Regions from separate parts of the Virgibacillus byunsanensis genome, predicted to be linked through region 2. Evidence: riboswitches for the same ligand, from Rfam matches in the RefSeq annotation. Region 2 holds a riboswitch; each other region holds the start of a gene.
What was found. A riboswitch is a leader RNA that binds a small molecule or an ion and turns the genes downstream of it on or off. The one in region 2 is predicted to bind S-adenosylmethionine.
Positions count from the first base shown of each region.

Region 1: it holds a riboswitch for S-adenosylmethionine, as region 2 does, so the genes downstream of both, ACFQ3N_RS00825 (PLP-dependent aspartate aminotransferase family protein) here and ssuE (NADPH-dependent FMN reductase) in region 2, are expected to answer to the same signal.
Region 3: it holds a riboswitch for S-adenosylmethionine, as region 2 does, so the genes downstream of both, ACFQ3N_RS12820 (hypothetical protein) here and ssuE (NADPH-dependent FMN reductase) in region 2, are expected to answer to the same signal.
Region 4: it holds a riboswitch for S-adenosylmethionine, as region 2 does, so the genes downstream of both, ACFQ3N_RS14835 (methionine ABC transporter ATP-binding protein) here and ssuE (NADPH-dependent FMN reductase) in region 2, are expected to answer to the same signal.

Region 1 covers NZ_JBHTKJ010000001.1:177,344-185,293, forward strand. Annotated here, with positions in the region: gene cls (cardiolipin synthase) at 1-517, opposite strand, end outside; gene ACFQ3N_RS00810 (short-chain dehydrogenase) at 649-1,206, shown strand; gene megL (methionine gamma-lyase) at 1,208-2,392, opposite strand; gene rarD (EamA family transporter RarD) at 2,592-3,497, shown strand; SAM riboswitch class I at 3,572-3,691, shown strand; gene ACFQ3N_RS00825 (PLP-dependent aspartate aminotransferase family protein) at 3,857-5,617, shown strand; gene metX (homoserine O-acetyltransferase MetX) at 5,643-6,698, shown strand; gene ACFQ3N_RS00835 (SGNH/GDSL hydrolase family protein) at 7,102-7,950, shown strand, end outside.
Region 2 covers NZ_JBHTKJ010000044.1:9,632-17,581, forward strand. Annotated here, with positions in the region: gene ACFQ3N_RS15005 (hypothetical protein) at 70-207, opposite strand; gene ACFQ3N_RS15010 (LLM class flavin-dependent oxidoreductase) at 672-2,057, opposite strand; gene ssuE (NADPH-dependent FMN reductase) at 2,085-2,630, opposite strand; SAM riboswitch class I at 2,750-2,856, opposite strand; gene ACFQ3N_RS15020 (DUF3231 family protein) at 3,015-3,188, opposite strand; gene ACFQ3N_RS15025 (DUF3231 family protein) at 3,148-3,444, opposite strand; gene ACFQ3N_RS15030 (YpzI family protein) at 3,549-3,689, shown strand; gene ACFQ3N_RS15035 (SurA N-terminal domain-containing protein) at 3,763-4,548, opposite strand; gene ACFQ3N_RS15040 (hypothetical protein) at 4,706-5,104, shown strand; gene ACFQ3N_RS15045 (DUF3231 family protein) at 6,078-7,097, shown strand; gene ACFQ3N_RS15050 (DUF4352 domain-containing protein) at 7,138-7,710, opposite strand; gene ACFQ3N_RS15055 (hypothetical protein) at 7,732-7,950, opposite strand, start outside.
Region 3 covers NZ_JBHTKJ010000034.1:26,408-34,357, reverse strand. Annotated here, with positions in the region: gene pstC (phosphate ABC transporter permease subunit PstC) at 1-636, opposite strand, end outside; gene ACFQ3N_RS12840 (PstS family phosphate ABC transporter substrate-binding protein) at 724-1,740, opposite strand; gene ACFQ3N_RS12835 (ArsR/SmtB family transcription factor) at 1,934-2,281, shown strand; gene ACFQ3N_RS12830 (arsenic transporter) at 2,298-3,596, shown strand; gene arsC (arsenate reductase (thioredoxin)) at 3,615-4,034, shown strand; SAM riboswitch class I at 4,091-4,192, shown strand; gene ACFQ3N_RS12820 (hypothetical protein) at 4,261-4,467, shown strand; gene ACFQ3N_RS12815 (D-glycero-alpha-D-manno-heptose-1,7-bisphosphate 7-phosphatase) at 4,916-5,452, shown strand; gene ACFQ3N_RS12810 (potassium/proton antiporter) at 5,476-6,945, opposite strand; gene ACFQ3N_RS12805 (hypothetical protein) at 7,090-7,230, shown strand; gene ACFQ3N_RS12800 (P-II family nitrogen regulator) at 7,654-7,950, opposite strand, start outside.
Region 4 covers NZ_JBHTKJ010000043.1:14,256-22,205, reverse strand. Annotated here, with positions in the region: gene ACFQ3N_RS14860 (acyl-CoA dehydrogenase family protein) at 1-853, shown strand, start outside; gene ACFQ3N_RS14855 (arsenate reductase family protein) at 1,374-1,730, shown strand; gene gcvH (glycine cleavage system protein GcvH) at 1,809-2,192, shown strand; gene ACFQ3N_RS14845 (toprim domain-containing protein) at 2,433-2,789, shown strand; gene ACFQ3N_RS14840 (thioredoxin family protein) at 2,800-3,114, shown strand; SAM riboswitch class I at 3,391-3,500, shown strand; gene ACFQ3N_RS14835 (methionine ABC transporter ATP-binding protein) at 3,599-4,642, shown strand; gene ACFQ3N_RS14830 (methionine ABC transporter permease) at 4,620-5,288, shown strand; gene ACFQ3N_RS14825 (MetQ/NlpA family ABC transporter substrate-binding protein) at 5,351-6,169, shown strand; gene ACFQ3N_RS14820 (hypothetical protein) at 6,386-6,556, shown strand; gene sufC (Fe-S cluster assembly ATPase SufC) at 7,135-7,920, shown strand; gene sufD (Fe-S cluster assembly protein SufD) at 7,938-7,950, shown strand, end outside.

The DNA.
Region 1 (7,950 bases), on a different contig from region 2:
CACCTTCATTCGCCTTTTTTATTAGAACTTCCGCTATTTGTTTGCCTAATTGGTCATGTCGAATAATATAATAGAGCAAATGAATATGGTTTGTTGCCTTTTCTAGATCCTGAATTAATGCCTTAAATTTCTCATTGCCATCCGTAAAAATTTTGAGTTGATTATCTTGTGTAAAAATAGCATCATTATTTCGTAAATGCAATAAATATAAATCTCTATAACCGGATAATTCCGCATGTTTAAAATGAAATGTCCGCTCTACCATAGAGTTAAGCTGTGCTTGTACTGAGGTTTTCACACCAAGCCTGCTTTTAGTATCCCAGGTAAAAATACGCTGATTACTTAACTTCCTTCCAAAAACCAGATACAAAAAGAATCCCGCAATAGGAATAAAGAGTAGGACCATCAACCATGCCCATGTTGAGCTTGCATCTTTTCTTTCCAAAAATATAATTGTAAATGCCAACACGATGTTAAATATGAGGATTGAACCTACTAAAAAAGGAATAAATTCCAAGGCCTATTCTCCTTCCTCCGCTACCATTGCAATAGGGAATTCAACCCTTGTGAAAAATTTACATTATTACTAATATAGCACATTTTCCTATATCGAGTTAAGATTGTATACTAAAAAAAAGGAGTGATAGCATGCAACAAAAACAAATTGCACTGGTTATTGGTGGTACAGGAATGCTCCGTAATGTATGCCATTGGCTTGTTGAGAATGGCTACATTGTTTTTATTATCGGAAGAAGTATTCAAAGACATAAATCCTTGAAGGAAAATAGCCCAAACCCCGAAAACATTCACGCCTTACCTGTGGATTATCATGATCTTAATCAGCTTCAAACTGAACTCAACAAAACGTTTCATACATATGGCTCACCTCAACTAGTAGTGAGCTGGATTCATTCTTCTTCACCAGTTGCCTTACCACTAATAATTAATGAGCTTTCTACTAAGAATACTAGTATTCCATGGCGATTATTCCATATACAAGGAAGTGCCCGTTTTTTAAAGAAAGAAAACACGCCTGTTCAGCTAAATTGCCTGTACAGACGTGTGTATTTAGGATTTATGATAGAAAATAATATTTCACGCTGGCTTACTCACGAAGAAATTTCTAACGGGATAATTCAAGCCATTAAAAACGATAACAACGAAACAATTATTGGTACTTTAGAACCTTGGGACATGCGCCCTTAGATTAAAGTTTATTTAATGCTTGCTCTACATCAGACCAAATATCTTCCCATGCTTCTAACCCAATAGATAAGCGAATTAGTTGATCAGTAATTCCCATCTCCAATCGGGATGCTTCTGGAACAACTGAATGTGTCATTGTTGCTGGATGCTGGATTAATGTTTCCGCATCACCTAAACTAACAGCAATTTTTAAAAAGGAAAGGTTATTGAGCATTTGCTGTGCGTCTTCTTTTGTTCCTTTAATTTCAAACGAGATTAAACCGCCCCCACGCTTCATTTGCTTTTCCATGATCGGATAATCAGGGTGGCTTTCATCTCCTGGGTAATAGATATTAGCTACTTTCGGATGATGACGCAGCTTTTCAAATACTTTTTCAGCATTATCACAATGACGATCAAGACGAACGGGTAGTGTTTTTAATCCCCGTATTAAAAGCCAGGCATCAAATGGAGAAATAATTCCCCCAATATCCTTCTGTGTTGTCATGGCTACCGAGTCAAGAAAGTCTTTTTTACCTACTACTAGCCCTGCAACAACATCTCCGTGTCCCCCAATATATTTGGTCGCACTGTGTAATACAACGTCACAACCAAGCTCAAGTGGTCGTTGTAAGTATGGTGAAGAGAACGTGTTATCTACTACAACTGGAATATTAAATTCTTTCGCCACTTCTGCTACCATTTTCAGATCGATTAACTTCATCGTTGGATTTATCGGTGTCTCTACATAAATACATGTTGTTTCAGGTTTAATTAATGCACGAACATCTTCTTTTGTTGCCATATTGGAAAAATCATGCGTTATATTATATTTTTCTTTCATCATCGTTAATAATCCAAATGTACATCCATACAATCCTGACGAACAAAGAATATGATCATTCGCTTTGGTTAAAGCAATTAGTACTGCAGATACTGCCGCCATTCCTGAGGCAAAAGCAAGTCCTCTCTCCCCTTTTTCCAAAGCCGCAATCCGTTCTTCCAACACAGAGACGGTAGGGTTACCTAAACGTGAATAAATATAACCGTCCTCTTCACCAGCAAACCGGCGTTCACCTTGCTCCGCGGTATCAAATGTATATGTTGATGTTTGAAATAATGGCGTACTAAGACTGCCCAGCATCTCTTTGGAGTCATAGCCCTCGTGGATAACTGTCGTTTCAAAGTTTTTATGTTTTTCAGTCATAAGTTCTCCCCCTATATTGATTTTGTCCTATACATTCCCTATTTACTATCATATTCTATAAAACACTTTTTTGAAAGCGTTTTCCCTTAAAACTATCAAGCACTTTTTTTGCTTTTTTATAGGGATACTCTTAGAATTAATTTATTTGGAAGATTGATTATATTTAGGAAACATATCTGTAGAAAAGAAGGGTTGCACCATGCAGCAAAATCAGGAAAAGTTAGGAATTTTATATATAACCGGTGCCTACTTAATGTGGGGATTTTTGCCGATGTACTGGAAACTTGTTCAAGATGTTGGAGCTGGCGAAATTTTGGCGCACCGCATTGTTTGGTCATTTGTCTTTATGCTGGTAATTGTTTTGATTTTACGGAAATGGCCAGCTTTTATTAAAGAATGCAAAGTAATTATAAAAGATAAGAAAAAGCTTATCGGTATTACCGTAGCCTCGATTATGATCAGTGTGAACTGGATTACATTTATATGGGCAGTGAACAGTGATCATGTCATACAGGCAAGCCTTGGTTATTATATTAATCCACTTGTGAGTATTTTACTTGGGATCGTTGTATTAAAGGAAACATTAACAAGAAGGCAATTATTCTCTATTATATTAGCAGGAATTGGCGTCATTTACCTTACTATTAGCTTTGGTGTATTCCCTTGGGTATCATTATTGCTCGCTTTTAGTTTCGCCATATATGGATTGCTGAAAAAAATGGTTGATATCGGAGCAATGTTTGGGTTAACGATCGAAACAATGATTGTAACACCACTTGCAGCAATTTATTTATTTTCAATACCTGATGGTTCATTATCTTGGAACTCCCTCTTCTCCACTACTAGTCTATTATTACTTGGAGCTGGGGTAGCAACTGCAATCCCCCTTTTATCGTTTGCTAATGGTGCTAAAAGAATTCCACTATCTATGGTTGGTTTTCTCCAATATTTTGCACCTACAATTATGTTAATCTTAGGGGTCTTCCTTTACGGCGAGACATTCTCACAAGCACATTTGATCTCGTTTGTATTAATATGGATTGCTTTAATTATTTATATGGGTTCAGCATATCATCGACCAATCAGACAAAGAAAAAGAATTTAATTTATTTTCTAAAAACGGTTGACGAACAAACGACTTTTCTTATATAATGCTTAATAACTTAATATTAGTTAAATCTCTTATCAAGAGTGGCGGAGGGAATAGGCCCTGCGAAGCCCGGCAACCTAAAGTAATGTATACATTGCTTTGAAAGGTGCTAAATCCTACAGATCACATTATGATCTGGAAGATAAGAGGAGGAACCGTTACATACGCCCTCTTCTTAGGAAGAGGGCTTTTAAATTCTCCTCTTCCTCCAGACTTGAACAAAAGCGTACGTCCTATACGTCGCTGATTCTGTCATTCAATAGTACTCAGATTTGGAGCTGTTGCTTGAACAAAAATCGAAGGAGGAATTATTTATGTCAAATTTTCATTTACCTAATCAGGAAACAGTATTACTTCACGGAGGTCAGGAACCTGATCCAACAACCGGATCAAGAGCAGTACCAATTTATCAAACTACTTCCTATGTTTTCAAGGACACAGAACATGCACAAAATTTATTCGGTTTAGCGGAAACTGGAAATATCTATTCTCGTATTGGGAATCCAACCGTCGATGCATTTGAACAACGGGTTGCTCAACTGGAGGATGGGGTAGCAGCAGTGGCAACCTCCTCTGGTATGGCTGCAATTACTTTAGCCATTCTAAATATTGCAAGTGCTGGTGATGAGATTATTGCCGACAGTAATTTGTACGGGGGAACATACAATTTATTTGCTAACACGCTTCCACGCTATGGAATTGAAGTAAAGTTTGTAGACGGTACTAAGCCAGAGGCCATTGAAGATGCCATTACAGATAAAACAAAAGCTGTCTTCGGGGAAATCATTACAAATCCGAGCCTAAACGTTTTCGATGTTGAGGCAGTAGCAGCAGTTGCTCACAAATACGGTATCCCACTTATTATTGATAATACATTTGCTACACCATATTCAACAAAACCCTTGACGTGGGGTGCTGATATCGTAGTCCATTCTGCTACAAAATGGATTGGTGGTCATGGAACTACTATTGGTGGAATCGTCGTTGATGGTGGACGTTTTAATTGGAATAATGAAAAGTTCCCTGGACTTACAGAACCTGATGAAAGCTATAATGGATTGCGTTATATTGATGTTGGACCTGCGGCTTTTGCGATCAAATTACGTGTTCAGTTACTAAGAGATATTGGAGCATGCTTAAGTCCACAAAATGCATTTCTGTTACTACAAGGTCTTGAAACCTTACACTTACGCATCGAACGTCATAATCAGAACACAGCTGAAGTTGCCGACTATTTAACAAAGCATCCAGCAGTAGAGTGGGTAAATTACCCAGGGCTTGAGGATCATCCGTCACATAAGTTAGCTAAAAAATACCTAAGTAATGGCTTTGGTTCTATTATTACATTCGGTATTCAAGGCGGACGTGAAGCAGGGCGGAAATTAATCGATGGAGTGACACTTTGGTCGCATGTAGCTAATGTTGGGGATGCCAAGTCCCTTATTATCCATCCAGCTTCAACCACTCATCAACAGTTAAGTGAAGAGGATTTAAAGAAGAGCGGTGTTAAAGAGGAATTAATTCGCCTATCCATCGGTATCGAGTCTACTAAAGATATATTAGTTGATTTAGATCAAGCCATTGCAAAAGCAACAAACTCAAAAACTTCATTTCAATCTACAGAAGAGGATGCCATTAAGTGGTTAGTATCTTCACCCTTTGCTAGAGAAAATGGAGCAGTTCGAAAAAAGGCAATTGCCGTAGTTGGTCTAGACGATACATCTAGTTCTTTATACAAAAACACAGAGCAACTCCAGCAATTAGGGTTTCAAATCTTACCCGTTCACGAAACCAAACAAGAGTTGTTTGGAGAGAAAACGTATAAAACTATTTCAGATATCCCTGTTGACATTGACGCCGTGTGGTTGGAAAATCAAGCATTACCAGCAACAGCAATTGAGCAATTTATTAACAAACAAGGGAAAATTCTTTTGATAGAAAAACCTGAAACAAATGATCAAACGGTAGAGCATGCTAAAGCCTCTGGTATTACTGTAATTACTAATACGAATCCATATGAGGAAGCACTCCGTTTAAGGGAAAACAAAGAAGCAAGGGTTCCTTTAGAAGTTTAATAGAGTTGAAAAGGAGCGGATTTTCATGGTACACATGTTGACAAAAACACCTATTATAAATGACATATCATTTGGTCCGCTCCAGTTAGATTCTGGAGAGACAATTGATAAGGTGACATTACGTTATGAAATTGCCGGACCAAAGTCTGCACCAGTAGTATTAGTATGCCACGCATTAACAGGCAATCACCATACAATTGGAACAGATAGTAGTCCTGGTTGGTGGAGTGGGCTAATTGGTCGGAAGAAGTATATCGACACCGAACGCTTTCAAGTTATTACTTTTAATGTGCTTGGAGGGTGTGACGGTTCAACTGGACCCGCTTCTATTAATCCAGCAACTGATGAACCTTATCGCACATCATTTCCAAACATTACGATTCGTGACATGGTGCGCGCACAATTTATGGCACTACAAAAACTAGAAATCAGTAGATTAGCAGCAGTTACAGGAGGATCCCTTGGAGGTATGCAAGTACTTGAATGGGGCCTCTTATACCCTGCTTTTGTAGATAAGTTGATTGTCCTTGCTGCAACACCTACATTCTCTGATTATGGTATAGCGTTTAACCATATTGCAGCTTCCTCCATAAAAGCAGACCCAAATTGGAATAAGGGGAATTACGATTCCAATCATTCATTGAAAGGTTTAGAATTAGCTCGGATGATTGGCATGGTAACCTATCGTAGTTCAGCATTATTCAATAAGCGTTTTGATCGAGAGAAAAAGGGCAAAACGTATGATGTAACATCTTATCTAGATTATCAAGGAGAAAAATTAACACACCGCTTTGATCCAAATAGTTATCTTTACCTATTAGAAGCGATGAATAATCACGATGTTAGTTTCCATCGAAGTGAATGGAAAAAGGCTATTCAAAACATACAATGTCCCGTGCTAGCAATCAGCTATGAAAAGGACCTTGTCTATGAACCTCCCATTATAAACGAATTAGCAGAGGCAATACCAAATAGCACCTATTACCATATCCACACTGATTTTGGCCATGACGGCTTTCTAACTGAGTTTCATAAATGGGGAAACATTGTTTTTGATTTCCTAAACGAATCCCAAAGCTGATTAAGAAGCATAATAGTAGAAAAAAGCGTTTAAGCAATACTATATTGGGGTAAAAGTAAATAATACTATATATTCATTCGCCTGAGTGTTTAGGCGAATTTTTATTTGTTAATACTTAATAGTAAGTATTATACTGTTTGTTGTTATAAGATTAGAAAACTTGGCGTTCGTTAAAGGGAATCTTAGTAAGCGAACTTTGCTTTCTTAGATTCCCTTATGCTCTGGAGTGCAAGTCTTTATGGCGAATGACCTAGTTGCACTTATGCAGATAAGAAAGTTTTATACTTTCTTATCTGCTAGAATAGAATAGGAGTTTAATTTACTTATGAATTACCTATACAAAATTAGGCATTTTATAAATAAATGCCATATAATATAATAAATCAGCTTAGGTGTGGTTTGCATGAATAAACGAAGATTAGTGTTAGCTGTAATTCTGCTATTACTGGGGGCAGGTATTTTTTTCATCGTCGATATATGGAACGAAAAGGATCAAGTAACCATTGATAACCCCTCTCTTCAACAGGAGAGTGAAGAAGAAACCCATACTACAGAGGATGAGGACACAGAAGAACAAAAAATAGAAGAGGATACGGATAATTCCCCTTTAACAACCCAATTCAAGGATGTTATTACAGAAGCGGTACAGGGTACTATTGACTTTTTCACTAATAAAGAAACACGTGTAGTCGCTATTGGTGACTCCTTAACACAAGGAGTCGGGGATGAAACTGGTGAAGGTGGATATATTGGTATTCTAGATAACACGATCAATAAAAATAAGCAGCTTGTGAGATTTGACAATTTTGGTAAGCGTGGCAACCGCTCTGATCAACTTTTGAAACGTATAGAAGATCCGGAAATATCTACTTCTATAGCAGAAGCAGATATTGTCTTACTAACAGTTGGTGCAAATGATATTATGAAAGTGGTTAAGGAAAACTTTACTAATCTATCATTCCAAGATTTTGTTCAGGAACGCATAGCATATGAAGAAAGGTTAGAGGAGATTATATCAACGGTAGAGTCTATAAATGGTAATGCTGATGTGTATTTATTAGGATTCTATAATCCATTTGAACAGTATTTTGACGATATTGAGGAGCTTGGTATTATTGTTGAGGACTGGAACAGAACTGGTGAAGCAGTTGCTAGCAATCATGAGAATTTAACATTTATACCAACAGTAGATTTATTTACAAATACAGATGAAAATGTATTTGCTGAAGATAAATTCCACCCAAATTACAAT
Region 2 (7,950 bases):
TTGAATAAGAATGAAGAAACAAAAAATACAGAGAGGGATTTAATATGATTAGTTGGCTTAATGTAGTCGTTAATTGATATTTAATAGATATTCCATTTCCTCTTCGGTTACATATTTCCATTTAATATCTTTAAACCGGTCCTTATCAATGGATTCAAGCAGTTTATCGATTTCGTCATAGGTTAGCTTCGTTGTTCGTTTATTCATGTATATATCACCTTACCCTTTCACTTAGAACATTCGATGAAGTTCTTCTGTATACGAGGGTCAGATAGCTCGAAGTTTGTGAAAAATTCATCTATTTAGAGTGAAGGGTAGTGATATTTATGACGATAAAAATCCCTGCCACAACTACAACTAATAATATAGCGTCTCAGAGAATTTTAGAAATAAACGAATTTGAGCATATAGAGTCCAGTGATGAAGAATTTGAAATGAACGGTCAAAAGGTAAAATTTATTTATTATACATGGAGCAGCCTTTCTTGAATAAGGCATTGTACGGCTATATCAGATTTAAAATGGGTGGTTGATTTTGTTTGAGGAAATTTTGATTGTTATATGTATTACCGCAATCATAATTTTCATTGGAGGTTTCGAAACTTAAAGTAATGTAGACGGGATCGTAAAAGAAGTACGGTCCCGTTTCTACCTACTTAAAGTTGTAACTAATCAAGTTGCGACTGTTTTCCTTTTAAATGAATAGCTTTTACCGGCATGATGATCGGGTAATTGACTACCTTCTCCAAACAAATTATCTCGTAATGTTTCCCCATCATATTCTCTTCTAACCAGACCTCTTTCTTGTAAAATAGGAACAACTAATTCAGCAAAATCTTTAAATGTACCGGGGGTAATTGCGTAGGCTATGTTAAAGCCATCAACCCCAGCTTCATCTACCCAACGTTCCATCTCGTCGGCGATTTGTTTAGGACTACCGACCATTTTTGTACCCATGCCACCAATTCCGACAGACTCTTTAATCTTATCCACTGTCCATTCTATATCCGGGTCAATTTTTGTGAAGTTTTCTAACGTGGACTGGATGGCATCGTTTTCTACATAACGAAGTTTTTCGTATGGGGCGTAACTGGATAAATCAACTCCGGTCCAACCACCAAACAATGCTAATGCTCCTTCATAGCTAATGTGTTTTTTCAATTCATTATATTTTTCAATCGCTTCTTGTTCCGTTTTACCGACTACTGGCGTGATCATGGTAAGGATTTTGACTTCCTCTGGAGATCTTCCTGTTTCTTTCGCCTCTGCACGTAATTTTGTAACCGATTGTTTCGCAGCATTTATGGTTGGTGCCCCGATAAATATACATTCGGCATTCTTACCAGCAAAAGCACGCCCTTTTTTAGAAGCTCCTGCTTGATAAAGTACTGGAGTTCTTTGTGGAGAAGGCTCACTTAAATGGGCGCCAGGTACTTTATAATATTTTCCTTCGTGATTAATATCATGGACTTTACTAGGATCTGTATAAATACCATTCTGTTTATCTAGTTGAACAGCATCATCTTCCCAGCTGCCCTCCCATAACTTATAGCAAACTTCTAAATACTCCCCGGCAATGTCATAGCGTTCATCATGTTTAATTTGGTTTTCTAATCCCACATTAACAGCAGCACTTTTTAGATAAGAAGTTACGATATTCCAGCCAATACGGCCGTTTGTCAAATGGTCTAAGGTAGAAATACGGCGAGCAAACGTGTATGGATGTTCATGGGTTACAGAAGCAGTAACCCCAAACCCCAAATGCTTGGTTACTGCTGACATTAATGGAACAACAAGTAATGGATCGTTAACAGGAGATTGTGCACCTTGACGGATAGCTGCATCTCGAGATCCTTGGTAAACATCGTATGTTCCTAATACATCTGCAAGAAATACAGCGTCAAATTGGCCTTTTTCTAAGATTTGTGCAAGCTCTATCCAATAGTCGCTATCCTTATAGCGGTGGGATTGATCTTCTGGATGTGTCCATAATCCTGGTGATTGATGTCCAGAACAGTTCATATCAAAAGCATTTAAATAAATTCTTTTCCTTGTCATAATAGTATCCCCTCTCCAAGAAGTACGTTATAAAACACGATCCTTCTGTCTATTTACGGTCTCGATAAAGTAATCAAGTTGTTTTCTTAGCCGTTCCAGAGTTTCAAGGTGAATAATGGGGTTATTCAGTTGGGTTTTATCTATTTGATCATCAAGTAAATAGACCCCTTTGAGGTTTTGACCTTTTAGTGTAGCTAATAAAGGTTTAAGCGTGTACTCGATCGCCAGTAAATGAGATTGGCTTCCACCTGTCATTAAAGGTAGCACTGGTGTACCCTGCAAAACATCAGGAGGGAGTATATCCAGTAATGCTTTTAACACTCCAGAATAAGCAGCTTTATAAACTGGTGAACCAACAATTACCCCTTTAGCTTCATGAATAAGGGAAGCGATGTCCTTAACGGCAGGGTCTTCAAACTCACCATAAAATAATGCGTCTTTAGGAATATTTCTAATGGATACATGTGTTACTGTAAAATCCTCATTTTTTAGAATGGAGCCAAGATATTTTAAGACTAAGTCTGATCTAGAACTTTTGGAAGGACTTCCGGATAATATAACTATTTCACTCATCATGATCACCCTTTCTAATCTAATTGGATACGGCCAACTTTTAAAAACCCTTTTCACATAAAATAAAAAACCCCCTATTCTCGAAAACGAGAAAAGAGGGTAACTCTAATAAATATCCGCTCTTATCTCCCAAGAAAATGTCTTGCTGGAGTTAGCACCTTTCTGAACACGTCAGAGGTTGCTGAAGCTTCAACGGGCCAGATCCCTCAGCTTCTCTTGATAAGAATATTAAATTTGATACTTATGATAATCCTAATAATTAGAAAAGTCAACCTATTTTTAAAAGTTTACCAATTTCCTAAAAAATAAAAGAATTTTAAGTAATTGCTTTTGAAAAAGTGTTTACACTATTTGGCTTGGTCAAAACTGATTATAGAGAGCACATTATGGATGCTTCTTTTTAGCCAGTTTTAACTTGTCATCAGCTTGTGGAGGCTTTTCCATCCAGCCATTCTTAATAAGTATATTGGCACCGTCTTCTGAAAATTGGCCAGTATCCTTAATAAACTCTGCATACTTAGCAGCTATATCTCTTCTTGGGAGAAAACCCCATTGCAACTCCGTAATTTCCAATGGCTGATGTTGCTATTCCAGTAATTAATGCCAGCATTAATTTCTCTGAAAAGGTTTTTCTAGTTGAGTCTAAAACGCCATGATCCCATGACACCGGGGTAGGGATGAATCCTTCAGTTAGTTTATCACTGATCTGAGCCATGATTGAATCAGATAGTTTAACGCCACTTAGAAAGTAATCAATTAATTGCTTATGTTGACTTACTTGACTGAACCCAATAAGTAATGATTTCCCTATCAATCATGATTAACTATTAGCGAAGGGATTAAGCTATGGAATGGAACTCTCTTTAAAGGTGTATAAATCTTACTAAAAGACTCATGTTAAATAAGGAGGTGGTTAAAATGGGAAAAGATCGTCAAGAAAAGAAGTTAAGAGAAAGTGGACGTGTGGAATCAGACCGCGATGTAGGTCTTCGCTATAAAGGATCAGCAAAAATGTCCAGCCCGGAAGAAGCCAGAAAGTTGAATGATGGTCAAAAGTAAAAAGGAAACCCAATAAGTATATATAAAAAGGCTGCGTTCATGTTGAACGCAACCTTTTTTTAGCTTTATTTTATTATAAATGTTTGGTTACATCTGCATCTTCACGCAGTTTTTTAATAAGCGCTTGAGCAGCTTCGGATTCTTTTTGTCTTTCAACTTGTGCTACTAGGTCTGGTTTCATTTCTTTAAAAGATGGTACTTCTTTTTTCTCGCCATCTTCACTTTGCTTATTCATTTGTTCTTGCTGTTGAGCGTACTGATCGTAAAGTTCTTGTAGCTCTTCTTCAGATGGCTCAATGTCTCCAGCCTCATTAGCAATAAGCTGATCTATTTTTACTTGCGTTTCGATCTGGGACATAACTTCTTTTTCAGACATACCTTGTTCTTCCAAAGCGGTGATGAACGCATCTGTTGATTCAATCTGATTTTGTTGTGCTAATTCGCTTAATGTTTGGTCTATTTCTTCTTGGGAAGCTTTCAAATCACTATTTTCTGCTTCCTGAATAAGAAGTCTCTGTCCAATCATGCTGTCTACAATCCGTCCTTTTAATTCTTCCTGGTTAACCTCTTGTCCAGTCATTTGTGATTGCATGGCAGCTTGTTGAAATTGCATTTGGTAAGTTGATTCAAATTCTTCTTTCGGTATTTCTTCACCATTTACTTCCGCAACAACTTCAGGTACTCCTTCTAAATCAGGCTTAGGCATTTCTGGTGCTGCCTCACTATCTCCAGCAGGTTCTTCCTCCTGCGTTTTGGAATCATCATTGTTATCTTCAGCAGATTCATCCTCATCTCCGCATGCAGCTAATACGAATACAAGTAAGGTGAGGGATAAACTTAAAAGCCATTTTTTACTCAAGGTTAGTCTCCTTTCAAATTTAACTAGTGGCTATTGTAACATATCATGATTGGTTGTACATCCATTTTCCACCGGTTACACATTTCTGCCACAAATGTATGGATCTAATGATGAAGTAAACACTATAAACGGATATTGCAAGTATTAGGGGGATCGTATGTTTTCTTTTCGAGGAGATGCACATAAACTTTATGTAACATTACGAGAGCAAAAGGGGCCTAATAAAAAATTAGAGGAAACAGCCGATATCAAAGGCTTCTATGAAACACTTGATAGTGATACGCTCCAACTAGTTCATTACCGAATGATAAAAGAGAAGAACGGAGTAGGTATTATCCTGATCTATGTCACATCTATTCCGTGGCTTTTGTTTTTATTTTCAAATAAGATGCAGGATGTGTTATTTAAAAACGGTATCATGCTTGGAAGTATTTTTATTTTGATATATCTTGTCCTTCTAACCATTAGTGTCATTTTCCATTTCAAAGAAAAAGCATGGTCAGCGTTCCATACTGAAATCATTAATGACATTTTAAAGGAAAGAGACAATACCTAAAGCCAGCTAAAAAGGTGTCAAATGGGGAATCAATCTATTACCAGGGCACCTTCTTTTCATTTTTAGTAAAGAGGGAGTATATAATTTGAAAGTTATGTATACTTATCTACAAAAAACGGCCACGTCCAGCGCAAGCACCTAGATACTCGAGACATAAGCAGTTCGACTTTGGTAAAGGATCCAAACTACGACCTGCTTATGCTTGTCGTGTCTTACAAGGCGCTTGCGCTTTTCTTTTTTAGTATATAGGAAAGTATAAAACTTTCTTATCTACATAAGTGCAACTAAGGCTTTCACCATTAAGGCTTGGTGATAAGCCAAGTTTTCTAATATTCTTTTTTTAATTTAGGAACGGATGTTTCATGTGATCATCCTTTGTGTAGGGATAGAGTACTGTAGTAATAAAGGCCATCATAACGAAAATCCCAGGTGTAACGCTCATCTTCCATTGGATGGTCGTCATTGTGGTTTTGCTTTTAACTTCGGCTACATATTCGGAAGTTTCAATAATGGACATTATTTAAATAAAATAACTGTACTCCTTTTCATACATTTATTGCCGGTAGCTTTAGTCTTTTGTCCGTGTGGGGACTTGTTGCACTGACTCCGATCAAGATTCTATTTCCAAAACTACCGAATAGCCATATTTCTTGCATCGTTACACACATAAACGCATGGATTTTAATATAATCCATGCGTTTTAATTTAGGTAGTAAAGATAGAAAGTTATGTATAAAAGGTTGTAGGTTTAAGTGCGTTCCATAAGAATCACACAATGGGGATAGAATTACTTGAAAAGCCTAAACCACTATACGATTGAGGCTACTAATTGATATGTTTCTTGATGGCGAATGCATTTTTGAGCCCTTAATGCTACAAATAATTTAATTTTCTAGTAAATTTCTATTTAATACATAGAATTGAATGAAGGTGAAAAACTATTCCTATCCCACTAAAAGGCAGGTTTTAAAAAATGGAAACAGAAGGCAATATTCGTTTAACATCTGTTGAGCTAACGAGCTTATGGCAAAATTATATGAATGACACGATGTCTATTTGTGTTTTAAATTATTTTTTAGAAGTAGTAGAAGATGAAGAAATTCATGTCGTTTTGGACCATGCACTAAGTATTGCTAAAGGACATGTGGAATTTGTTGAGAGGATATTTAACCGAGAAGATATACCTATTCCCATTGGATTCACTGATGACGACGTCAATTTAAAAGCGCCACGGCTGTATGAAGATACATTTTTCTTATATTATACGAAAATGATGTCCACAGGTGCTCTACCATATTACGGATCGATCCTTCCGAATTTAGTCAAGAAGGAAATACGGGAGTTCTTTACCAAATGTATATCAACCTCCACTGATCTGCTTAATGAATCAATAGAGTTATTAACAACAAAGGGCTTAATAGTACGTCCACCAAATATTAGTTATGAAAGGGATATAGAATACATACAAAAGCAACAATTTCTCGCAGGTTTGTTTGGCGAACAAAGACCGGTAACTGGTCAGGAAATATTGCATATATATGCGAATATAAAAACGACTACATTAGTTGAGGCGCTTACGCTAGGATTTGAACAAGTGGTTAAATCCCAACAAGTACGTAAACACATGGAAAGAGGAAGAAAGATTGCACAAAAACATCTGGAACATTTCACTAAAATCTTACATGGGGAAGACCTGCCGACTCCAATGACATGGGATCATACTGTCACGACATCGAATTCACCTCCGTTTTCAGATAGACTGATGATGTATCATATAGGTTTTCTCAGCTGTGCAGGGATAGGTGACTATGGAATGGCCATATCATTCACGCATCGTCGGGATATCTCTGGGCTTTATTTACGTGTTATGACAGAAGTTGGGCAATACGCTGAGGACGGGGCTAATATCATGATCGAGAATCAATGGATGGAGAAACCACCACATGCTCCTGACAGAGATGAATTGACAAAGAAAAAGAGCAGTCACATGTAGCGGTTGCTGCATGTGACTGCTTTTTTCTTTGTAGCTCTAATTATTTAGCAGACATTTCCCAAATGGCCGGATCTCCACCGAATGAAGCTATGTCTTCATAATGTATTTCCCAATTGCCATCTTGCTGAGGAACATCAAAGAAAAGTTTACCTCTTGCTTTCTTACCAGCATTGACTTCTGCAGAAAGAGCCATTTCATCGGATGGTAAAGCCCTTCCTAGTTCAAATTCATCCACCCCATACAACTTAAAGTCCATATCGCTAATGAATACCTGCTCGTCCGTTGTATTATCAATAGTGACGTCAAAAAAAACAGCATGATCCTCTTCTAAGGGCTCAAATTGATTAATTTCACCTTCAAATAATTGAGCCTCCGATACCGTGACTTTTACACCGTTAATGTCTAATGGCTCACCAGCCTGAGCAACATTATTACCTTGCTGTTCCTTTTCTTGATTGTTTTCCTCGTCATTTTCTTGATCATCCTGTACATCTTCTGTGTTTTCTACTTCCTGTTCTGTATCATCCTGCTCACCGGTTTCCTCAGGTGAACACCCGATTAAGAAACCAACTGCCAGTAGAGATATTCCTAATATTTTTAAAAAAATAGTCAATTTAATCTTCTCCAATCTTGTCTAAAATTCACCTTCAATAGTTTCGATCAATTCTTTCAGATCATTTTGGTCCATAAACTGTTCATCTTCACCGGATTCTTTCTCTGCTTCACCTTTCCGTATAGAGAAAATAATTTTCTCATCTTCATTAAATAAAACGTAAATGGTATCCTGCTCATCATTAGCATCGGTTACCTCAACTTTAACTACAGGCATTGTTTGACCTTCCTCTGAGATTTC
Region 3 (7,950 bases), on a different contig from region 2:
AGTTGCACCCATTGCAAAAGCACCTTCTCTCATGGAGTTAGGAACAGAAGTCATGGCATCCTCGGACATCGAAGCAATCATTGGAATAATCATAATCCCCATTACAAGACCTGGACTAAAAATATTGGTTGCTTCAAGGCCGGGGATTATTTCTCGTAGGATTGGCGTTACAAATGTAAACGCAAAAAATCCATACACAATGGTTGGTATGCCGGCAAGTATTTCTAACAAAGGTTTTACTGTCTTCCTCACTTTATCGGATGCGTATTCACTTAGATAAATGGCTGACATTAATCCGATTGGAGCAGCTACGAACATCGCAATCACGGAAGAAAGAATAGTACCATTAATTAATGGCAATATACCGAACTCTGGATTTTGACTTAATGGTTTCAGTACGGTTCCTGTGAAAAATTCACTAAAGGCTACTTGTTTAAAAAACTCAATTGTTTCTTTAAGCAATGTGTAGATTATTCCAACTGTAGTCAGTATAGATATAGATGCAATAAGAAAAAGAAGCACCGGAATGATCTTTTCCGTATAATTGGATAAACGCTTCGAATTCTTCCTTTTTTCTATCAATTCTCTAACATTAACAGCAGTATTTTTGTTGTTTAGATCGCTGTTTGTTATCATTTATTGGACCTCGCTTTCCCTGCTGATAACTCATAATAAGACGAGAGCATTTAGGTAGCTCTCATCTTATCCTAGAGTACTAGTTTGTTATTTTAGTCCTTCTAGAAAGTCAACATATTCTTGAACTTCTGCTTCTGGAAGTGGTGCAAATCCAGTTTCTCCAGCAAATTCATTAACATGATTTGCAACGTAAAGTGCGTAATCTAAAACCTGTGGCTTTTCTTTCGCCATATCAACATTTAAATAGGTGAACACCGGACGAGTGAATGGGGCATAATCACCATCTTCAGCTATTGTATCAAGGGTTGGTTCAACAGGCCCTTCACCAAAGTCAACGTTAACTGCTTGTAATTGATCCTGATTGTTCACATAGTAACCAAAGCCAAAAAACCCAATTCCGTTAACATCTTCTGATACAAGTTTCACAAGAGTTGAATATTCCTGCTGTAGATTTACGGTACTAATTAAATCCTGTTCTTCAAGGATATTTTCATAAAAGAATTCATACGTACCGTGGTTTTCATTTGGTCCATATGTTTGGATCTCTTCATCAGGAAAGTCAGGATTAATGTCTGACCACTTCGTTACTCCTCCATCAGCACGGAAAATGTTTAGTAGATCTTCTTCTGTAAGCTCACTAGCCCAGTCATTATCTTTGTTAATAACAAATGTTAAGCCGTCTAAAGCTACTTTCATTTCTTTTACTTCGATGCCTAATTCATCTGCTTTCGCTTGTTCCTCATCTTTGATCTTTCGTGATGCGTCGTTAAAGTCTGTACCGTCTTCTACAAGAAATTTCCCAAACCCAGCACTAGAACCTGCACGACCTACTTCAACAGACACGCCTTCTTCCTCCGTAATCATATATTCTTCAGCTAATCTAGCCATTAAAGGGTAAACAGTTCCAGAACCATCAATGACAACACTACCTTCTAATTCGGTTGGTTCAGTTGTTTCACTATCGTCTGTTTCTGCACTTGCAGAAGATGTGTCGTCTGAATCATTATTATCGGTCTCTTCTTCCTCTGAATCTGTTCCACAAGCTACCATTACGATTGTTAGAGCAGCCATCACAAAAAATAGTAGATACGTTTTAAATTTCATAAAAATTGTCCTCCCCTTTGTAACTTTTTATTTGTTAAGAGATTTCCTCTCTCAAATTCTAGTATAGTAGGTGAGTGTTAAGAGAATATGGTCTGAGTGTAAAGCTTTTGTAAAGAATGAATAGTATAACTTTAAAATATAAGTGAATTATTATATACTAATGTGCGAATGATCATATAGGAGGTGTATGTTTATGCTACAAGCAACAGAGATTACGATAGACAAGGCGGCACTGATTTTGAAATTGCTAGGTGATAAAACGCGGTTGACGATGGTTAAGATTCTTGATCATCATGATTGCTGTGTTTGTGAATTTGTTGAAATCTTTAAGGCGAGTCAACCATCTATTAGTCAACACCTTCGTAAATTAAGAGATGTTGGGTTGGTAAAAGAAGAGAGAAGAGGGCAATGGATCTTCTACTCTATAAATAAAAACAATGAACATTATCCGTTTGTGGAGCAAATACTCCATCAGCTACCAAATCAAGACCATAAGTTAAAAGAATTAGAAGATCAAGGTACACGAATTACATGTTGTTAATTGGAGGGGAAGAGTCTTGTCATCATCGGTTATACTAGCATCGTTAATATTTTTGGTCACCCTAATCTTAGTTATTTGGCAGCCAAAAAATTTATCGATTGGATGGTCCGCATGTGGTGGAGCTATCCTTGCTTTATTAGTAGGAGTAGTAGGGTTTAGTGATGTAATAGAAGTAACACAAATTGTATGGAACGCAACATTAGCTTTTGTTGCTATTATCCTTATTTCATTAATTTTAGACGAAATTGGATTCTTTGAATGGGCCGCACTTCATATGGCAAGGGCGGCAAAAGGTAATGGAATTAAAATGTTTGTTTATGTCAGTTTACTAGGTGCCATTGTTGCAGCCTTCTTTGCAAACGACGGGGCTGCTTTAATTCTGACACCTATTGTGCTAGCAATGGTACGCAACTTAAATTTCCAGGAAAAAATGGTGTTTCCATTTATTATGGCTAGTGGATTTATCGCAGATACCACATCACTTCCACTAGTAGTAAGTAACTTAGTTAACATTGTATCAGCGGATTTCTTTGAGATTGGGTTTGTAGAATATGCAACGCGAATGATTATTCCAAACTTCTTCTCGCTAGCTGCAACTATCATTGTACTTTTAATTTATTTTAGAAAAAATATACCCCAATCATACGATTTATCTCAGTTAAAGGAGCCTGTTGAGGCAATCAGGGATCCTAAACTGTTTCGTCTGTCATGGTATGTTCTTGCTGTTTTACTGATTGGTTATTTTGTAAGTGAGTTCATCAATCTCCCTGTTTCGATCGTGGCAGGAATTGTAGCGATTTTCTTCTTACTAATGGCAAGAGGAAGTCAGGCAGTTGATACGACAGCTGTCATTAAAGGCGCACCATGGGCAATCGTATTCTTCTCGATTGGCATGTATGTTGTCGTCTACGGTTTAAAAAATGCAGGGCTAACAGATTTGTTAGCACAACTCATCCAAGCAAGTGCCGAACAAGGCCTGTTTATAGCAACCATTTCAATGGGCTTCATTGCTGCTATCTTGTCATCAATCATGAATAATATGCCGACCGTAATGATCGATGCGTTAGCAATTGCTGAAACAGATACATCAGGTGTCATGCGGGAAGCACTTATTTATGCCAATGTAATAGGGTCTGACTTAGGTCCGAAAATCACACCAATCGGTTCGCTAGCAACCCTATTATGGCTCCATGTTTTATCCCAAAAAGGAGTTAAAATTTCCTGGGGGACTTACTTTAAAACAGGTATCATTTTAACGATTCCAATCCTGTTTATTACGTTATTAGGACTGTATGTAACATTAGTTGTATTCTAAAAAGGAGAGTGAACTACTATGGCTAAAAAAACAATTTATTTCTTATGTACTGGGAATTCATGCAGGAGTCAAATGGCAGAAGGGTGGGCAAAGAAGCATCTAGGAGACGAGTGGGAAGTAAAAAGCGCAGGCATTGAAGCACATGGTTTAAACCCAAATGCGGTAAAAGCCATGAATGAAGTCGACATTGATATTTCTGATCAACAATCAGAAACGATTGATACGGATGTTTTAAATAATGCAACACTTGCTGTAACCCTTTGCGGAGATGCAGCAGATAGATGCCCAATGACCCCACCACATGTAAAACGAGAACATTGGGGGTTTGATGACCCAGCAAAAGCAGAAGGAACAGAAGCGGAAAAATGGAGCGTATTCCAACGGGTACGTGATGAGATTGGTGAACGAATCAAACGGTTTGCAGATACTGGAGAATAAGCCAGGTAAAATCATTTGAAGTTTCAACAAGGTACGATATAATACATGTAATTGAATAGTTATCAAGAGTGACCGAGAGATCTGGCTCAGAGACGTCACAGCAACCTGCTGTAGTAAGGTGCTACCACCAGCAAAGCAATTGCTTTGGATGATAAATCGGTAAAAACCCCTTTTTGTATATCCAATGCAAAAAGGGGTTTTTAATATTTTAAAGGAGGAATAGGAAATGGAACATTTTATTGTGAAAAATGGTGAGGTAGTCGAACTGACGAAAGAGGAATTTGAAAACCTTCCAGGTAGACATGTATCTGAAATTGTAAAGGATATGACGCCGGAGGAACTGGATCGTTTCAAAAAGGAGCGCCAAGAGAAGTTTATCAACCCACTCATGAAGCATAATATAGTAGAATTGAACAAGAAAAAACAGGACTAAAACGGAAGTGTTCTAGGAGGCTGTCCGACGAAGTGAAATTGCCGAATATTTATTCAAAATATGGTGGATTATACATTAATAATTCAGTGTGAATGCATATATATTCACAGAAATTATTCCATCGGACAGCCTCCTAGGTGTGATACGCTGGTGTCACACCGTAATTAACTTGGATGTATACATATGATGGAAGAAAGAAGCATTACTACTATTGCAGTTGTGGAAACGGAGCACTATATATTAAACAGGTAACGCTTGGCTTAAATTCGAATAGTTGGCGATATTTTTGCTGATAATAAAGGTTCTCAGAAATGGTTATATAACTAAGGATGTAGAAAAGAAGGCGTGCTTAGACAAACTGATTTTGACGGGGAAACATTTCATGATACAGTTGTCTATTCCTTATTAAAATCAGAATATGAAGCCCTATAGACGAGGTGATATCTAAATGGAAAGAGGAATGTTTTTAGACCGAGACGGCGTGATCAATGAAGTGTTAAGTGATCGGGTAAAATTCGTGAACAGACCGGAAGATTTTTATTTACTCGATGGAGTGGGAGAAGCCATTAAGCGTTTTAATGAAGCAGGTTTTAAAGTCTTTGTTGTCACCAACCAAGGAGGAGTAGGTCTTGGTTTTATGGAAGAATCCGCATTACAAGACGTACATAACAAAATGGAGGACGACCTAGCACATTATGGTGCTTCCATTGATGCTGTAGCTTACTGTCCACATAAACCCCATGCAAAGTGCGCCTGCCGTAAGCCTATGCCACAGATGATTTTAGATTTAGCAGACAACCATGACATAGATTTATCGGAAAGCTACATGGTAGGTGATCGTGTACCAGACATAGAGGCCGGAAAAAAAGCCGGTACGAAGACTGTTCTAATTAGTGATCGTGAAAAAGACAAAGCGGATGCAGACATGTATTTCCCAGATTTAATTTCGGTTGCTGTTTGGTTATCTGATTTGGATGACCAATAATCGCCCAAGTTTAGGTTTTTCTATTAAGTCTCAGAAATCTTTTTCTTTGGCTTTTTACCGAGCAATGCTTCCTTAACGCGTTCCCTTGCCTTTTTGTTAATCAGGACATAGAGTGTATCATCATCTTGTATAACAGAATCCCCATTTGGAGTAATTACTTTTTCATCACGGATGATCCCGATAATCAGCGTATCAGCAGGTAACTCCAAATTAAGTAAGGATACCCCAGCAGCCGGAGAATTCTCTGTCATAGACACTTCCAAAATTTCAGAGTCCGTTTTACCAAGTGTCATTAATTCCATACTTGGCAACGTGTCACGACTTTTTTCACCGGTCAAACCTAATTTAGTCGCTAGCCATGATAATGAACTTCCTTGGATCAATGCAGAAATCATCACAACGAAAAAAACGGCATTAAATATCACTTCACTGTTTTCAATACCAGCTACAATAGGGTAGGTGGCCAAAACAATTGGAACTGCTCCCTTTAGCCCTGACCAGGAAAGAAAGACCTGTTCCTTTACATTGTATTTCATGAAAATAAGACTAATAAAGACCGCAACTGGACGGGCGATAAACATTAAAATAACAGATAATAGAATGCCTTGCCAAAAAACGTCCAATAATTGTCTTGGAAATACTAACAGACCTAAAAAGATAAACATCAAAATCTGCATCATCCAGGCGAAACCTTCATTAAATCGCATAATGGAGAATCGGTATAACAATTCATTATTTCCAACAAATACTGCCATCACATATACAGCAAGGAAACCACTACCACCTGCAAAGTTTGTGATCGCATATGTAAAGATTGCACTTCCCATAGCAAGAATGGGATATAACCCAGCAGTGTCCAGCTCGATTCGGTTGATGGCTTCCACAGTTACTTTTCCCAATACGAGCCCGAGCACTAGGCCCAGTCCCATCTGTATGAAAAAGTCACCAAAAGCAGCCCAAATAGAGTTGTCCGATAGTTGAATCCATTCTATTAAGGTTATGGTTAAAAATACAGCCATAGGATCGTTGGAACCGGATTCTGCCTCCAATGTAGATGTAAGTTTCTTTTTAATATTTTTATTACCTAATACGGAAAAGACAGCAGCAGCATCGGTAGAAGCGACAATAGATCCCAAAAGCATCCCTTCCAACAAGGAAAAGTTAAGGATATACATAGCAGCAAGCCCAGTTAAGACTGCAGTAATCAGTACACCAATTGTTGCTAATATACTTGCAGACCCTATGATAGGGCGAACATGATTCCATTTAGTTTGAGTCCCACCCTCAAATAAAATAATAATCAAGGCCAATACACCGATTAGTTGTGTAAGTTGCACATTCTCAAAGAATAAATAATTATTAAAAACCATGCCAACTAAGAGGAATAGAACTAGTGCAGGTAATCCGAAACGAGTAGAAAATTTGGTAGCAATTACCCCGACAATAAGCATGGAGGAAAGTAAAAATATCGATGTTCCAACAGATATATCCAATAATAACAATCCTTCCAAGTAAAATCTTAGCGTTATTCGTTTAGTATACCAAATGATAATAAATTTAAATATCTTCACGCATGTATAAAGAAAGCCTACATTTCAAAAACTAACACCATCCAAAAATTAAAAAGGAGAGAAATAATGGCCGATAAAAATAGACAATTTAAGGAAAACAAACAACACGGGGAACATAGAAACGGACGAAAAAGCCAGTTTAAAAATAACAGTATCCATGGCGGGGACGAGCCTAACGAGTATATTAGCAAGAAGGAAAAAGAGTGAATAACATTAGAAAACGTGGTTTATCGCCAAGCCTTAATGGCGAAAGACTTAGTTGCACTTATGTAGATAGGAAAGTATATCTTTCCTATCTACGAACAAAAGCGCAAAGTGCCCGTTTAGTGACGTATGGGCTGCGCCCGCACATCGCGGGTGGGTCGAGTTGCTGCGCAAAGCGGCGAAGTTAGTCGATCTTCCAAATCCGCATGAGATTCACTCCAAAGTGAATCTAAAGGAAACACGAAGAGCGTTAGCGAATCAATGTTGACTTATCGTAAGGAGGAGAAGGAAGTCCACTAGTCACTGGGTACTGGAGCTGGACGTGGCTGATTCTGTAGATAAACATACCTGACTGCAAAATTATACTTTCTCTACTAACACAAAAAAGGTGTCTCGAGTCGACCTCGTTGACACCTTTACTTTATTTTAGTTATCATCCAGTTTCTCATTAACCATCTTGTTTAACACATGATTAATGCCTACGGTTTGATCAACATCCAATACGAAGGCAATGCCTTTTCCAGGTTTATTTAACTCAGCATCTTCTTCAATCGAATTTAGTACTTCCTTCGTTCTATCTTTACTGATAAGAGTTAAAACGACTTCTTTTTCTGGTTCAATCAATATATTGAACAGTTTTGCCTGTTCATGAATTCCAGTACCACGGCCACTCAAAACAGTACCGCCCTCAGCACCAGCCTTTTTAGAAGCATCAATTACATC
Region 4 (7,950 bases), on a different contig from region 2:
GGCAGCGAGAACTTATGCTAACGAGAGTGCAGTTTATCGTACAGTTGGATTATTCGAACAACGTATGGGTGCATTAACTGATGAACAATTAAAGGATGGGCGAGAAGTAGCAAATGCAATTGCCGAGTATCAAATAGAATGCTCTATGAACAAATACACTGCTACCGAATGTCTTGACTATGTTGCTGATGAGGCGGTACAACTACATGGTGGTTATGGCTTCATGGAAGAATATGAAGTTTCACGCATGTATCGTGACTCAAGAATTAATCGAATCTTTGAAGGGACAAACGAGATTAACCGTTTGATCGTACCTGGCACCTTATTGAAAAAAGCTATGAAAGGTGAGTTACCACTACTTCAAAAAGCACAAAGCTTACAGGAAGAGCTCATGATGATGATGCCTGAAGAAGTTGGCGATGAAACTTTAGAACAAGAAAAATATTTATTAAGAAATGCAAAGAAAATGGTATTACTTGGTGCTGGTCTAGCTGCACAGAAATACATGCAGAAGCTGGAAAATGAACAGGAAATCCTGGTTAACCTAGCAGATATGACTGCTGAAGTGTACAATATGGAGTCAGCAATACTTCGTACAGAAAAAGCAATTAACAAAAATGGAGAAGATAAGAACAAACAAAAACTTCTTTACACCCAGGTATATGTACAGGAAGCATTCAACCGTATTGAAGCAGATGCGAAAGAAACATTAATCGCAGTTGAATCAGGTGATACACTACGTATGATGCTTTCATCTTTACGTAAACTTACTCGCCATACTCCGACTAATGTGATCGCGAAGAAACGTGAAATTGCTGCTAAAGTAATTGAAGAAGAAAAATATGTAGTTTAAAATAGAACAAAAGCGCAAGCGCCCGTTTAGCGACGTATGGGCTACGCCCGCGCATCGCGGGTGGGTCGACGTTGCCGCGCAAAGCGGCGAAGTTAGTCGATCTTCCTTAAAGGAAACACGAAGAGCGGTAGCGATTCGATGTTGACTTATCGTAAGGAGGATCAGGAAGCCCACTAACAGCACGGGCGCTGGCCGATGAAAACGCCACGTCCTTGAAAAAGAAAAGCGCTTTTTCTGCGTGCGATGCTTTTCAGGGGAGCTTTCCTTGTCCTGTGGCGTCATCGGCACTAGTACGTCCTGTACGTCGGAGCTGGACGTGGCTTAAGCAGTAAATAAATTATTTACAGGCTCCTATTTTTATAATTTCCTAGACAAAGAAAAAGCCTTAACCTTAGTCACTTTGCAGTGAAGGGTTAAGGTTTTTTAATGCGCAGGTAAAAGTTCACAACTATATAGACTAAAACCATACTATTTTTGTTATAATGAAGGTAGTTGTTAAATGAGTTAGGGAGGTATGCAGATGGAGTTAAAATTTTATTGGTACCCGAATTGTGGTACATGCAAAAAAGCTAAAAAATGGCTGGACGACCATCATATTGACTATAAGAGCATACATATTGTAGAGGATTCTCTCACGAAAGAAGAGTTGTTAGAATTAATAGCTAAGAGTCATCTTCCTGCTAAGAAGTTTTTTAATACGAGTGGAAAGAAATATCGTGAATTAAACATTAAGGATAAAATAAGAGATGCAAATACAGAGGAGATGGCTGAAATTCTAGCCTCTGATGGCATGTTAGTGAAACGGCCAATTGTAACTGATGGTCAAATAGTAACGGTTGGTTTTAAAGAAGAAACGTTTGACGAAATATGGGGATAAGAAATTAAGCTAAAATACTAGAAAAAAGTATATATACCTAGTATAGTAATAATGCAATTAATTAACGGAGGGATTTCAATGAGTTTACCAAAAGATTTATTATATTCAGAAGAACATGAATGGGTAAAAAAAGAAGACGGTAAAGTACAAATTGGCATTACAGATTTTGCACAATCTGAGTTAGGGGATATTGTATTTGTTGAGCTTCCAGAAGTGGGAGACGAAATTGAGGTAGATGAGCCTTTCGGAAGTGTAGAATCAGTGAAAACAGTTTCTGAATTGTATGCTCCAATTAGCGGCAAAATTGTAGAAACGAACGAAGAGTTAGAGGACAGCCCTGAATTTGTAAATGAATCTCCATATGAAAAAGCATGGATGGTTGTTGTGGAGCCATCTAATGAATCAGAACTTGATGAATTATTGTCTGCTGAACAATATCAAGAAGTTATTGAAGAAGACTAATACATGAATGAACAAATAAGAAGGCTGACTTACACCCTGTAAGTCGGCCTTCTTACTGATTAATGAGCAAATGGTAAATTTAATTTTAAATATGTAAGATATAGAAAAGCTGTTATTGCATAAACTAAAAAAGGGTCTAATTGGTGTGTTATATTAGATTTGCCATTTAGAAAAGAGTATAATTCGTTAAACGTTGCTTGTTATGTAAAGTAAGTTTTTTCTGATAGGGAGAGCTATGATATGGTGACAAATGATTTAGAAAAAGTTATCATTGTCGAAGGATTAACTGATAAAAAGCAGATCGAAAAAATAGTAACAGAAGATATTGAGATTATCTGTACAAATGGCACGCTTGGTGTTGAACGTTTTGACGAGCTGTTGGATTTGTATGATTTAGATAATAAAGATGTGTTTGTATTCGTTGATGAGGATAGCTCAGGGATTAAATTGCGTAAACAATTAACTAGAGAACTTCCACATGCTGAGCATATATATATAAGCAGTGAATATCGTGAAGTAGCAACAACTCCTGAACACATTCTTGCGACTGCTTTGGTAAGTAAAAGCATAGAAGTTAATCCGATATTTTTAATTTAGGGTGGTATTTTTGCAACAGATTACAGATCAAAAAAAAGAAAAGAGTAATTATTTATTATATGTCTATACACCATTTTGTGGTACATGCAGCTTAGCAAAATCAATGCTGGATAAAATTGAATCAGTACATGGGGAAAATATTTTTTATGAGATGAATGCTTCCTTGCACCCAGATTTTATGCAAAACAACCAAGTTGAAAGTGTACCATGCTTATTAATTAAGGAAGATAATCAGATCAAAGAAAAGATTTATGCCTTTAAGTCAATACCAAATATTTATAGCTATTTAATGAAATATAAACCGGAGTTATTTATAAACAATTAATTTCTGTTGTTTTGGAGTGTATATAAGTTGGACCTGTGAATAATTTATTAACTATGTTAGCCGTGTCCAGCTTCAGCGCCCAACGGCTAGTAGGCTTCCTGATCCTTCTTACGATAAGTCAACATCGATTCGCTACCTCTCTTCGTGTTTCCTTTATCTCATGCGGATAAGTCCAGCCCATACGTCGCTAAACGGGCGCTTGCGCTTTTGTTCTTGACAGATAAAATTGTCCGTGCTACTATTTATTTTATCGATTTTTAATTAAATATTTTTTATCTCTTATCTTGAGCGGTGGAGGGGCTGGCCCTATGAACCCGCGGCAACCTCAAACGATTTTTGTTTGAAAGGTGCCAATTCCTGCAAAGCGTTGCTTTGACAGATGAGAGAACGTAAAGACTACATATAATTACGTCTTTCTGTTCTCTTACAGAAAGGCGTTTTTTTTAGTTAGTTGGAAACAATAGTGTATGAAGGTGGGATACGCGTGATATCAATTGAGGGTTTAAGTAAATTTTTCACATCAAATAAAAATAAAATTACAGCTGTAGATGATTTAACCCTTGATATAAATGAAGGTGAGATATTTGGAGTGATCGGCTATAGTGGAGCGGGTAAAAGTACGTTTGTCAGGTTGTTAAACCGATTAGAAGAACCATCAGCAGGAAAAATCGTAATTGATGAGCAAGAAATTACTGCCATGAATTCGAACCAACTGCGCATAGCACGTCAAGAAATAGGCATGATTTTTCAACATTTCAATTTACTTTGGTCCAGAACCGTAAAAGATAATATTGCATTTCCCTTAGAGATTGCAGGTGTCTCAAGATCTAAACGCGAGGAACGTGTTCAACAGTTAATTGACCTAGTGGGGTTAGGTGGAAGAGAGAATGCGTATCCATCCCAGTTAAGTGGCGGACAAAAGCAAAGGGTTGGAATTGCCCGTGCATTAGCAAATAATCCAAAAGTATTACTTTGTGATGAAGCAACTTCAGCACTTGACCCCGAAACGACAAATTCGATTCTGGATTTGCTTGTGGATATTAATGAAAAGTTAGGCTTGACGATCATCCTTATTACACATGAAATGCATGTGATCCGAAAAATTTGCAATCAGGTGGCTGTAATGGAAGAAGGAAAGGTTGTAGAACAAGGTGATGTTCTTGATGTTTTCTTACGACCAAAACAAGTTGTAACAAAAAGATTTGTGGAACAGGTTATGGGGACGAATGAGGAAGATGATGGTGTGGCATACTTAATTGATATTTATGAGCGAGGAAAGCTTATTCGTCTCCATTTTGTAGGTGAAACAACAAATCAGGCTCTCATTAGTCAAGTTGCTAAAAAGTTTGCGATTGAGATAAATATTCTCCAAGGGAAAATCACACAAACACAGGCAGGGGCTTATGGTACTTTGTTTGTACAAGTTGATGGAGAGTCGAATGAGATTGATAAAGCAGTAGAATTTATTACGAATGAGACCTCAGTGGAATTGGAGGTGGTTCGTGATGTTGATGGAACTATTTCCTAATCTCAATACAGACGATTTGTGGACAGCTACGTTTGAAACGTTTTATATGACGATCATAGCAATTGTAGGTACTTTTATCTTAGGGATTGCACTTGGTTTACTCTTGTATTTAACAATGAAGGGGGGGATTTGGCAAAATAAAATTCTCAACTTTATCGTTGCAACATTTGTAAATGTGTTTCGCGCAATTCCATTCATTATTCTAATCTTACTGTTATTCCCGTTTACAAACTTTTTAATTGGAACGATTCGTGGACCCAACGCGGCTCTACCAGCTCTTATTATTGGTGCTGCACCGTTTTACGGGAGGTTAGTTGAGATTGCATTAAAAGAAATTGATAAAGGTGTAGTTGAGGCTGCAACGTCAATGGGAGCAAAAACACGCACGATTATTTTTAAAGTATTATTACCCGAATCAATGCCAGCACTAGTTTCGGGAATTACCGTTACAGCAATAGCCTTAATTGGCTATACAGCTATGGCAGGGGCGATTGGTGCTGGAGGTTTAGGAAGTTATGCATATTACTCTGGTTTTCAGCGTCGGGATTTTGATATTGTATTTATCTGTTCCATCGTTATTGTAATTATCGTGTTTATTTTTCAGTTTATTGGAGATTATATTTCTTCTAAATTGGACAAAAGATAATGTGGATAAGAATGGGTTAAAACCAATTTTTAAAATTATAAAAAACAAGGGGAGTTTTTAACATGAAAAAGATTTTAGCATTTGTTTCAGTATTATTTATTCTAGTACTAGCAGCATGTGGAGGAAATGATTCTTCAGGTGATGAGAATACTATCACAGTAGGTGCTTCTAGTGTACCACATGCGGAAATACTTGAAGAGGCAAAGCCTATTCTTGAAGAAGAGGGTGTTACACTCGAAATTGAACCGTATGAAGATTATGTGTTGCCAAATGATGACTTAGCTAGTGGAGAACTAGATGCCAACTATTTTCAACATATTCCATATTTAGAACAAACCATTAATGATACTGGTTATGATTTAGATTATATTGATGGTATCCATATTGAACCAATAGGTGTTTATTCTCAGTCTATTGCAGGCATTGATGAAATTCCAGATGACACAGAGGTACTTTTAAGCAATTCAGTACCTGATCACGGTCGTATTTTAGCATTGTTTGAAGATAAAGGCCTAATTAAACTTGATGAAAATGTAGAAAGAGAAACAGCAACTGTGGAAGATATAGTTGAGAATCCAAAGAACTTACAATTCTCACCTGATTATGATCCAGCGATGTTACCGGAGTTATATGAGACAGAAGAAAATACACTCGTTGTCATTAACACAAACTACGCTATTGGTGCTGAATTAAATCCTGTAGATGATGCTATTTTTATTGAGGGTAAGGAATCTCAGTATGTAAATGTTATCGCTGTTAAAACAGAAGATAAAGATAATGAAGCATTAAATACACTTGTAGAAGTTCTGCAATCGGAAGAAATTCAGGACTTTATACTAAAAGAATATGAAGGTGCTGTTGTACCAGTAAGTGGTGAATAGGACTTTTAGCTGAATTTTTAGCATTCCATAGTATATGCGAGCAATACGTTGAATGTTATTAAGAAGTGTTTAATATGTAAACTTCAGTCATTTATATGCAAATGCAGTCTTATTTAAGCGTTTATATCCGTTTTGTATTGGGAATTGTCCTTATGTTAGCATTATAAATGTGTTAAAAAACCGAAAGGATGATTCACTATTTTTAGTGGAATACAAATGAACTACACTCCAGAGATGGAGAAAGCAATGCAACAATCACACGGTATGAGCTTCGAGGAGTATGGACGTAAGTTAGAAAATCGAATTACGGTTGAAATGAGAAGACAACAAGAATATCGTGACTGCCAAAAGATGGTTGCTCAATTTGATAAACAAATCCATAAATAGAGAAAACAGATGCTGGTGCTGCTATTAAAGCACCAGCTTTTTTTGTTGTCTAGGAAATTATAAAAATAGGAGCCTGTAAATAATTTATTTACTGCTTAAGCCACGTCCAGCTCCAGCGGCCCAACGACTAGTGGGCTTCCTGATCCTCCTTACGATAAGTCAACATCGATTCGCTTAGCGAAGGAAGGCCGACTAAAAACGGACTTTGCGCCCAACGTCGGCATACCCCTATGAAGGGGCATGTTTCCTTTAAGGAAGATCGACTAACTTCGCCGCTTTGTGCGGCAACGTCGACCCACCCGCGATGCGCGGGCGCAGCCCATACGTCGTTAAACGGGCGCTTGCGCTTTTGTTCTTTCTTTTTGAGTATAAATTTAGGTATAAGAAAGAACATAGGTTATGCTATAGTTAGACTGTTGAACATACAAGAAAAAAGCAGTAGCAACAAAGATATCAATTAGTTTAAAAGAGTTGATTATAGATTCGAAATGCTTTAAGATTATAATGAGAATAAATTGAGAATGGATTTAAAATTCATTTGAAAATAATGAACTATAATAGTAATTGGAGGTATTTACATGGCAGGATCAACACTAGAAATTAAAAATCTTCATGTATCAATTGAAGGTAACGAAATATTAAAAGGTGTAAACCTTACGATAAAAGGTGGAGAATTCCATGCAGTTATGGGACCAAATGGTACCGGAAAATCAACACTCGCTTCTGCAGTCATGGGACATCCAAAATTCGAAATCACACAAGGTAGTGTACACCTTGATGGTGAAGACGTATTAGAAATGGGTGTAGACGAACGTGCCCGTGCAGGTCTATTCCTTGGAATGCAATACCCAAGTGAAATTAGTGGTGTAACAACTTCAGACTTCTTGCGTTCTTCTATTAACGCTCGACGCGCGGAAGGTGATGAAATTTCTTTAATGAAATTCATTAAAGAAATGGATAATACATTGGATTATTTAGAAATTGATAAAAACATGGCACAACGTTATTTAAATGAAGGATTCTCTGGTGGAGAGAAAAAGCGTAATGAAATCCTTCAACTTATGTTGTTAAAACCAGAAATTGCAATCTTAGATGAAATTGACTCTGGTTTGGATATTGATGCATTAAAAGTAGTATCTAAAGGAATTAATAAACTACGAGACGATAACTTTGGTTGTTTAATTATTACCCACTACCAACGTTTGCTTAACTATATTACACCAGACACTGTTCATGTAATGATGCAGGGACGTATTGTGAAATCAGGAGGTCCTGAACTAGCAAAACGTTTAGAAGCAGAGGGATATGAATGGATTAAAGAAGAACTAGGAATTGAAGACGAAACTGTAGGGCAAAAAGCGTAATAGTAAGGAGGAGTAATATGACTGTTGAGA